4 regions of the Bacillus sp. MUM 13 genome follow, and region 3 is predicted to be linked to each of the others. Evidence: riboswitches for the same ligand, from Rfam matches in the RefSeq annotation. Region 3 holds a riboswitch; each other region holds the start of a gene.
The links. Region 3 has a riboswitch for S-adenosylmethionine ahead of BIV59_RS19340 (phosphoadenylyl-sulfate reductase). Riboswitches for the same ligand answer to the same signal wherever they lie in the genome.
Positions count from the first base shown of each region.

Region 1: it holds a riboswitch for S-adenosylmethionine, as region 3 does, so the genes downstream of both, BIV59_RS24355 (Fur-regulated basic protein FbpA) here and BIV59_RS19340 (phosphoadenylyl-sulfate reductase) in region 3, are expected to answer to the same signal.
Region 2: it holds a riboswitch for S-adenosylmethionine, as region 3 does, so the genes downstream of both, BIV59_RS10535 (MetQ/NlpA family ABC transporter substrate-binding protein) here and BIV59_RS19340 (phosphoadenylyl-sulfate reductase) in region 3, are expected to answer to the same signal.
Region 4: it holds a riboswitch for S-adenosylmethionine, as region 3 does, so the genes downstream of both, mtnK (S-methyl-5-thioribose kinase) here and BIV59_RS19340 (phosphoadenylyl-sulfate reductase) in region 3, are expected to answer to the same signal.

Region 1 is NZ_MLYQ01000004.1:14,006-16,206, forward strand. It holds gene BIV59_RS01950 (YeiH family protein) at 1-586, shown strand, start outside; gene BIV59_RS24355 (Fur-regulated basic protein FbpA) at 911-1,189, opposite strand; SAM riboswitch class I at 1,176-1,283, opposite strand; gene BIV59_RS01960 (NAD-dependent epimerase/dehydratase family protein) at 1,880-2,201, opposite strand, start outside.
Region 2 is NZ_MLYQ01000034.1:19,249-21,449, forward strand. It holds gene BIV59_RS10530 (methionine ABC transporter ATP-binding protein) at 1-345, opposite strand, end outside; gene BIV59_RS10535 (MetQ/NlpA family ABC transporter substrate-binding protein) at 360-1,178, opposite strand; SAM riboswitch class I at 1,318-1,428, opposite strand; partial or broken gene BIV59_RS10540 (L-lactate dehydrogenase) at 1,625-2,201, opposite strand, start outside.
Region 3 is NZ_MLYQ01000100.1:26,857-29,057, reverse strand. It holds gene sat (sulfate adenylyltransferase) at 1-512, opposite strand, end outside; gene BIV59_RS19340 (phosphoadenylyl-sulfate reductase) at 572-1,291, opposite strand; SAM riboswitch class I at 1,473-1,579, opposite strand; gene BIV59_RS19335 (DUF2515 family protein) at 1,791-2,201, shown strand, end outside.
Region 4 is NZ_MLYQ01000074.1:15,511-17,711, forward strand. It holds gene mtnK (S-methyl-5-thioribose kinase) at 1-888, opposite strand, end outside; SAM riboswitch class I at 974-1,129, opposite strand; gene BIV59_RS16810 (carbon-nitrogen family hydrolase) at 1,219-2,001, opposite strand; gene BIV59_RS16815 (pyridoxal phosphate-dependent aminotransferase) at 2,104-2,201, shown strand, end outside.

The DNA.
Region 1 (2,201 bases), on a different contig from region 3:
CGCAGCCCAAATTAAAGCAAAAGATGAGGAAACTGCCATAGCAGCTGCTTCTGTTGCCATTTTAGGCACCATTTTCACTCTGATTTATACCTTACTTTATCCAGTGCTTGGGCTCTCGCCTCATGCATATGGAATATTTGCCGGAAGCACCCTGCACGAAATTGCCCATGTTATTGCTGCAGCCGCTCCGGCGGGAAAGAATGCTATAGATTTAGCTGTCATTGTAAAATTGACCAGGGTAGCCTTACTCGTTCCTGTTGCTCTTCTGATCGGTTTTTTTATGAAAAGCAAGGCTTCTGAACAGAGTAAGAGAGACTGGAGAAAACTCCCTGTTCCATGGTTTATTATCGGATTTATTGCCGCAAGCTCCGTCCATACATTAGGAATTTTTCCTGATTATATATCAAATTTTGCTGTTTTGGCAGCTTATATGCTGATTGCAATGGCAATGGCAGGACTCGGTCTTAGTGTTGATCTCTCTGCATTCAAGCGGTTAGGGCTTCCATCTTTTGCAGCTGGTTTAATAGGGTCCGTCCTGCTTTCATTTCTTGGATATTATTTAATACATCTTTTCCATTTAGTATAATTGCTCTTGCCTGCACAGATTAATCTGTACTGTTGATTTAACCATGTTGGATCTGTCTTGTAAACGGCGTGAAAGAAGGAACAGAATGGCTGAAACAACTGAACTACCAGCAAGAAATATGACAAGTGGCGGGGAGTGGTGAACATGTGTTCAACGAGGCCTTATGGAGTCAAAAACATAGCAGAAATGCTCGTTAAACAACTGTATTCCTGCAAAATACTTTTGCATCTCTACATGAAGGGACCCAATTTACTGAAAACACGCCTGTTTTACTGTGCCATCTAATAAATGCACAGTAAAACAGGCATGTTTCCAACGAGCCCGTTATTCTGCACTTTTTCCGAAAATATTAGCATATTCATCTTCAAGTTCCAAAAGTGTCAGCTGAAATAAATGTACGTTGTTTTTCTTATATATACCATGATTGATTAAGGTATCAATCAAACAGCTTTTCCTCGCTTCTGCTGTTTGGTTAGCCATAGAGTTTCCAGCTCCTTTCTCAGTATTACAAGTTTTTGGGGCTTGGCGGCCAAAATAAAAGCCTCTTCTTACAAAATGTAAGAAGAGGCGGATGCACAATGGTATTCTCTTCTTATCTTTCAAGCATACGCTTGCTGGAATTGGCACAGTACTCCTGTAAAGGAGTCCGCTGCCGAGGTTTCACAGGGCCTAGTCCCTCCGCCTCTCTTGATAAGCTGATATGAAATTATGGAGCAAAAAAATTCTTATGTTTTTGCTTTTCTTGAAAGCTGCAGCAAAGGGAAAGCATCTTCACTATGTAAGGAATAAAGATTTGCTTTCTTTGATCTTCATTCTCTTTGTCTTGATTGTTTGAGGAGAAAATCCCGTATTATATTATTTCTTTTTATCTTTGTTAGAAGAAAAAAGCATATATATAATATTAAAGACTAACTCGAATGCCATTGTATTTTACCCCTTTGCGTTTTGGAATTTCTTAGTATGCGCTTTTACATTCCTTATAATAAAAGCACGGCATGAATCTGTCAATACTTTTTGGCACGACTTTTTATCCTGTAAATTTTCCCACTCAAAAACTGCCTTCATTAACCGCGTTGCTGCTGCTTTTCCTTTTTAGCTTTAATATATAAGGCAGTTTTTTGTAAACTTTGTTGCTACGAAATAAGGTGGCTGATTTCTGCTTCATAAACTCGAGTTAACCATCCATTCGGATCAATTAAATTCATTAAAAAACAGCAATCTATAAAAAAAAACATGAAAAAAGCCGGAAATCTCCTTTTTTCCTGAGAAATACAGCTTTATTCTTATACTTATTTATTTCCGGTGCACTTCATGAATTAGCCCGGGCAGCCATTCATTTACATCAGTAAATGCAAATCCTAATTCTTTTGCTTTTTTATTGCTCATTACCCATGTAACAGGTAAATTATAAGGTGATTCATTATCCTGATTTTTATCATCAGCCAAAATAAAGCTTTTTTCAGTTTCGTTTTCGATAAGCCCCAGCATTTCCCTTAGTGTAAGAAGGCCGCTTGATGCTGCATTAATCGGACCTTCAATCCCTGCATTTGCGGCCCAGCATAGAAATTCCCCTGCCTCTTCTTCTGTGATGAAAGAAATAGCGGCTTCGGGATTA
Region 2 (2,201 bases), on a different contig from region 3:
ATGCGCCGGGACACCTTCTAAACGAAGGGGAATCGCAATATTTTGATAAACGTTAGCCGTCTTTAAGAGATTATAACTTTGAAAAATCATCCCTATTTTTTGACGAACTTTTTGAAGGTCTTTTTTCTTCAAAGTTAAGATGTCCGTGCCATCAATTAAAACCTTTCCGCTGGTGGGTCTTTCAAGTACGTTCACACAGCGGATTAATGTACTCTTTCCGGCACCACTAAATCCGATTACACCGAAAATTTCCCCTTTTTTAATCTCGATCGAAACATCTTTTAATGCTTCAACTTTCTTATTTCCGACTTCAAACGTTTTCGATACATGCTGCAGGCTGATCATATATGGGCTCCTCCTTACCAAGCAGGCACAACTGAACCACCAAATTTTTGGGCAATATATTTTTTAATAGCATCTGAGTGATAGTATTTTTCAATCGTTTTTATGACTGCATCATCTTTATTTTCAGTACGTACGACAAAATAGTTCGGGTAAGGATTGTTTTCAATAGGTTCGTGGTAAATCGCATCTTTATTAATGGTTAGACCTGCACCCATTGCAAAGTTTGTATTTATAGCTGCGGCAGTCACTTCACCAAGTTGAGCTGGAAGTGATTCTGCATTAAGTTCTTTTATTTGTAAGTTCAATTTATTTTCAACCACATCTTTTTTCGTTGCGCTTTGTTCAACGCCGTCTTTCAACTTAATGACTCCAGCAGCTTCAAATAATTGCAATGCACGTAACTCGTTGGCTGGATCATTGGGAACGGCAATTGAATCCCCTTTTTTAAGATCCTTAATATCTTTTATACTCTTAGAATAGATCCCCATCGGAAAGGCAACTGTTTTGAAGACATCTGTAATTTTATAGCCTTTGTCTTTAATTTGGCCCTTTAAGAAAGGTAATGTTTGCATGCTATTGGCATCGAGACTTCCTTCGCTAAGTGCAGCATTCGGTGTATTGTAATCGTTAAACACTTTAATATCAATCTTTAGACCGTCTTTTTCTGCTAATTTAGCAACTTGCTCCATGATTTGTTGATGTGGTCCACCGGTGACACCCACTGTAATTTTCTTTGTACTTAATTCTTTTGAACTTGTCCCGCCACATGCCGTTAAAGCCAATGATAAAATGATAGCTAGACTAATAGATAATAATTTTGCTGATTTTTTCATTTTAAACTCTCCTTTTCTTAGTTGTTTACTTGGAATCTGGTCTGAAATACTCCCTATCTCTTATCTAGTTGTTATGTAATATCATACAGCACCAAAAAACCGCTTCTCTAAAGAGAAGCGGTTTGAATGCACACAACTTCTCTTATCTTACAAAACTAATTTCCGTTTTGTAGGAATTAGCACCTGAGCCTTTAAAAGACTTGGTTGCCGGGTTTCATCGGGCCTTTCCCTCCACCACTCTAGATAAGATAATATTCGATTTATTTCAGTATGTATACTATACATGTGTTTGTCGAATTGCGTCAATATTATTTTTAGAATAAATTTTCTAAAAAGTATGAATAGATGGTTATATCCATAATCTACAGACTAAATTTTTAAATCAGATAGAGAAGAAATGCAGACAGTGTTCCTAAAGCCACTCATGATACAAATCGATTTAAATATTAAAGTTCCAAAGAAGCAATATTTTCTTTTATCACATGAGCAGAGTGGTTGAACAGCACAAGTTCTTTTTCATCTAATTTAAGTTCAATCACCTGTTTCAGACCTGTACGGCAAAGTACTGCTGGAACACCAATCGCAAGTCCTTTTTCCTCAATATTCGCCATCTAATACAACCGACACGGGGCATATTGTATAGGCGTCATTTAGAATTGACTTGGCAATAAAGGCAAGTGCGTTCCCTATACCATATTCTGTTTTTCCTTTCCGGTTGAAAATATTCCAGCCTTCACGTTTCGTATGTTCAATGACTTCATCAAAATCAAAAGGTTCGATCTCGTTTTTATTTTCTTTAATATATTCGTGAATGGGTTTGCCGCCAACTGTTACATGTGACCAAGCGCCAAATTGAGACTCACCATGCTCCCCAAGTGTGTATCCTGTAATACTACGAGGATCTACATGCAGATATTCAGAGAGAATCTTTCTAAAACGACTACTATCTAGTGCCGTCCCTGTCCCAATGATTTGGTTACGCGGTAAACCAGATAGTTTCCAAGTTAAATAGGTAATGATATC
Region 3 (2,201 bases):
GTTTCTTCCGGATCTCTGTAAAAATTCCTGAAGCCCTTCCTCTCGACTCTTTTAGTCAGCTTTATTTCTCCGCCTATATACATGTCCCCCCTGCTGTAAAGCTTTTGTACCCCCGGGTGTTCGATGCTCCCAGTTCCATAGACACTGCTTGCTTCTTTGCTTTTATCAGGTTCATAAATATCAGCGATAATTATGGTTCCGTACGTGATGCCATCATGGACCAGCCTTGCTTCTTCACCTATTGACAGGCTTTGTGCTGCTTCCCTGGAGGCGGGAAGAGTAATAGGAATGCTCCATACCGCTCCACTCAAAAGCCGCATATTTTCAACCACGGAATCATAATCCTTTTGTGCCAAAAATCCCTCAATCGGGCTGAAGCCCCCGGTTCCAATCAATTCAAGATCACTTAATGAAATAGCATCAAGCTCTATTTCTTTTTTTATATGTGCTGTCTCATAATGGGGATTCCACTTATTGATAAGTGTTCCTCCATGCGGTTTGCTTAGTGTCACGTTTTCTGGCCTCCCATGTTTTCTTGTGTTCTATTTTTGTGGCTCTTTTTTAATTTTTTTTATGAAGTATGAAGCCCGCACTCCGTTTTCCCGGTAGCTGACCATCTTCCTGACCTCAGGTCATCTTCATTCACAGCAGCGGCCGTACACGTTTCACAGCCAATGCTTGGATAGCCTTTATCATGCAAAATGTTATATTGCAGATCATTTTTATGGGCATACCGCCAAACATCCTTCCATGTCCAATGAATAAGCGGACAAATCTTAACAGATTTGAACTTATTGTCTTTATTAAAGTACTCGGTATTACCTCTGGATGGGGATTGTTCCCGCCTCAGACCAGAAATCCAGGCAAGCGGCATAGAAAGGACTTCATTCAAGGGAATGATTTTTCTGAGTTCGCAGCATTTATCAGGCTCCCTTTTCCATAATTCAGGTCCATATTGTTCTGCCTGTTCTGCAAGCGTCAGTTCAGGCTTCTTCATTTCAATCTGCAGATTCGGGTACCTTTCACTTACCCTTTCAATTAATTGATACGTTTCCTTGAAATGCAGGCCGGTATCTAAGAAAACAATTTTTGCCCTATCCGTTATCTTTGAAATCAAATCGATCATAACAATACCTTCTATTCCGAAACTGCAGGCATATACCAATTCATCAGCATAGGTTTTATAGGCCCAATCTAAAACTTCAAGAGCTCCTTTCGTTTCGCTGCCTGCTGGAAAATCAACAGGGGCATGTTCATCAAAATTCTGATACACCAATATACTATTGCCCATAAACAGCCTCCTTTTATTGTTCATTCCTGATTTTTGAATAAAAAAAGGCAGCATTAACAAAAACCCGCTAATACCGCCTCTAGTTGTCTAGTCAGCTATTTTTATTCATTTGTGAGCAGAGATTTTTATAAAAAAAAATCTTCCGCTTTGGAAAGATTTTGGCAATGTCATATAAACATATACCTTATCTCCCAAAATGCATCACATTTTGTTGGAGTTAGCACCTTGCATGCTATGCAGGTTGCCGGACATCATCGGGCCAATTCCCTCAGTCTCTCTAGATAAGTTTGATTATTAAGAATAATAACACAACAGGAAAATATGTCAATAAGTTATCTTATTTATTTACTTGGATATTAATTATCATCTCTTAAAAATATTACTATGCCGACGGACGCCATTTTGGACCTTTCATTTTGCATTTCACATATATTGCATCATGCGTTAATTTTAAGGGGGAATTTATATTTTTCCGATAAAGACACTTTTGAATTATATCATGGCTTCAGCCCAGAAAAAAAATGAAGCCTCAAAAAACCTGCTGAACCCCCAGACATTCACTGTGTTAAACACTCTTATAAAAAAAGAATTGGCTTTTCCTGCAGAAATCGATAAAGGCCTCCTGCCTCACGAAACAGCAATTGTAAGCAAGGTACGGGAAGAAACCAAACAAGCGAATCGGAATAACCTGACCCGAACGAACGCTTATCTTGATTGCTATGAAAAAAATCCGGAACTCCATTGGTCCCTGCTTGCCCATTTGGTATCCAGAAACGGCGGATATCATATGACAGATTTAAAAGGGGAGAGCATGAACCATCTTTTCGGCAAGGATGATCAGCAAATATTCTTCCGCTTTTTAGAGCATGCAAATGCAGCCATCTTTTCAGATGCCTATCCGCAGCTCCTG
Region 4 (2,201 bases), on a different contig from region 3:
AAATGAGTCCCAAACATCATGCAGGTGGGTGAAGATGGCTTCTTTTGACTCTTGTGATCTGCTGAAAGCCTGAAAAAGCAGATTTGCCATATACTGTCCCAAATCAAATCCAATAGGTCCATAAAAAGAAAATTCGGGATCTATTACCTTGGTTTCCTGCCTGCCTGCAAAAATGCTTCCTGTATGAAGATCTCCATGCAGGAGCGCTTCTTGCTCGGTCAGAAAGCTCTTCTTTAATTTAGCTACTTCAAGCTTCAACATATTATTTTGCCAAATAGCTTGGACTTCTTCATTCAACTCTGCTTCATAATCATTGGATTCACTATCGAAAAAGGGATCTGTGAAAACAAAAGTTTCTGTAATATGGCATAATTCAGGATTGGTAAACTGTCGCGCCAATTCCTTTTTCTTTGTGTGATCCAAAAAATAATCCGAAGTATAGAAGAGAGTTTTAGCTATATATTCCCCTATATGCTTTGACAGCAGGGGATATTCTTCGCCATTTATCAGTCCCTCGCGTGCAATGGTCAGGTGTGATAGGTCCTCCATCACGGTAATGGCCAATTTTTCATCAGAATAGTAAACCTTAGGCACATATTCCTTGCAATAGCTTCCAAAAATGACAAGTGCATTTGCTTCAATGGCTGCCCGTTTGATTGTAAGCGGCCAGGATTCCCCGATTACTTTGGCATATGGCAGGGCCTGTTTGATAATGATTCCCTTCGATGTGTCTTTTTCAGTAATGCGGAAAACATAATTTAAATTGCCATCGCCTATTTCCCTGCAGCTCAAGCTGCGCGCATCTTCAAATAATCCAAGCCGGTGCACGAGCTCAAGAGCGGTTTTTTCGGTCAGTGGTTCATAATGTATATGTTCAGCTTCAGTCATGAGTGATCCCTCCAAGTAATGTATCCGGGGGTAAGGAAAAAGCCCCCTTCTAAAAAGAAAGAGGCTTGAAGTGTAGGCTTCGCACCTCTTATCTGCCAGAAAGAAATTTCTTTCTGATGGAATTGGCACCGTGCCTTAAGGATTGGATCCGGCGAAAATGTTTCGCCCCATTTCACAATGGAATTACGGTCGGTTGCTGGGCTTCATAGGGCCATAACCCTCAGCCTGCTCTTGATAAGAGAAAGTTGATTCTATTAAGTTTTTTTCTGGTTCCTGAAATGAATAATAACAATATTTAAAAACATTTGTCAACGCCGAATTTTTAGAATATCAATAAAATTCCGGCCGCCTGTCAGAGAAAACGGGAATTTGCTTCCGGACATCTTCAGTTTTGGCAAAATCGATGGTTCCTGTGATAATTTCTTCTTCTTCTGCACCTTCAGCCACAATTTCCCCCCAAGGATCTATTATCATGGAATGTCCTGCGAACATGTTTTTCGGGTCACTGCCTGAGCGATTTACTGCCACAACATATGCCTGGTTTTCAATTGCTCTGCTGATCAATAGGGCTCGCCAGTGTGCAAGGCGGGGCTTAGGCCACTCCGCAGAAACAAATATGGCTTGTGCACCTTTTGCAGCGTGGGTCCGTATCCATTCCGGAAATCTAATATCATAGCAAATAAAGCCTGCACAAAGCATGCCTTCCAAAGAAAAAAGTCCATCTTCTTTTCCCGGCTGCAGATAATGATGTTCGTCCATCAAGCGAAATAGGTGAAGTTTATCATACTCTTTAATCAGCTCGCCATGCTTGCTGATGACGATGAGGGTGTTTGTTATTCCTTCTGCAGTTTTTTTCGCAACAGAACCGCCCACTAAGTGGATGCGGTATTCTTTTGCGCAATTCTGCAAAAATGCCACGGTTTCGGCAGCTTCGTCATCAGCTATTTCATCCAGCCTGCCGAGATCATATCCCGTTGTCCAAAGCTCAGGCAAAACCGCTATATCCGGGCTTTCCTCTGCAGCTTTACGGATGAGCTCTTCTGCCCTGGCATAATTTTGTGCGGGTCTGCCAAAGGATATATCCATTTGTATGCACGCTATTTTCCATTTCATGTTATCTTCCTCCATGATTTCATAGAATTTTCTTTACATTAGTAATTTTAAGATATATCATTTGTGACGAGAATTTCAAGAAATTTCAGAGAAGGTGCCAAAATGATAGAATTCCAAAAATCAGAGCTGCTCAAAAATCTGCCTCAGCAGTTTTTTGCTTCACTGGTCTCTAAGGTGAACAGCATAACACAACAAGGACA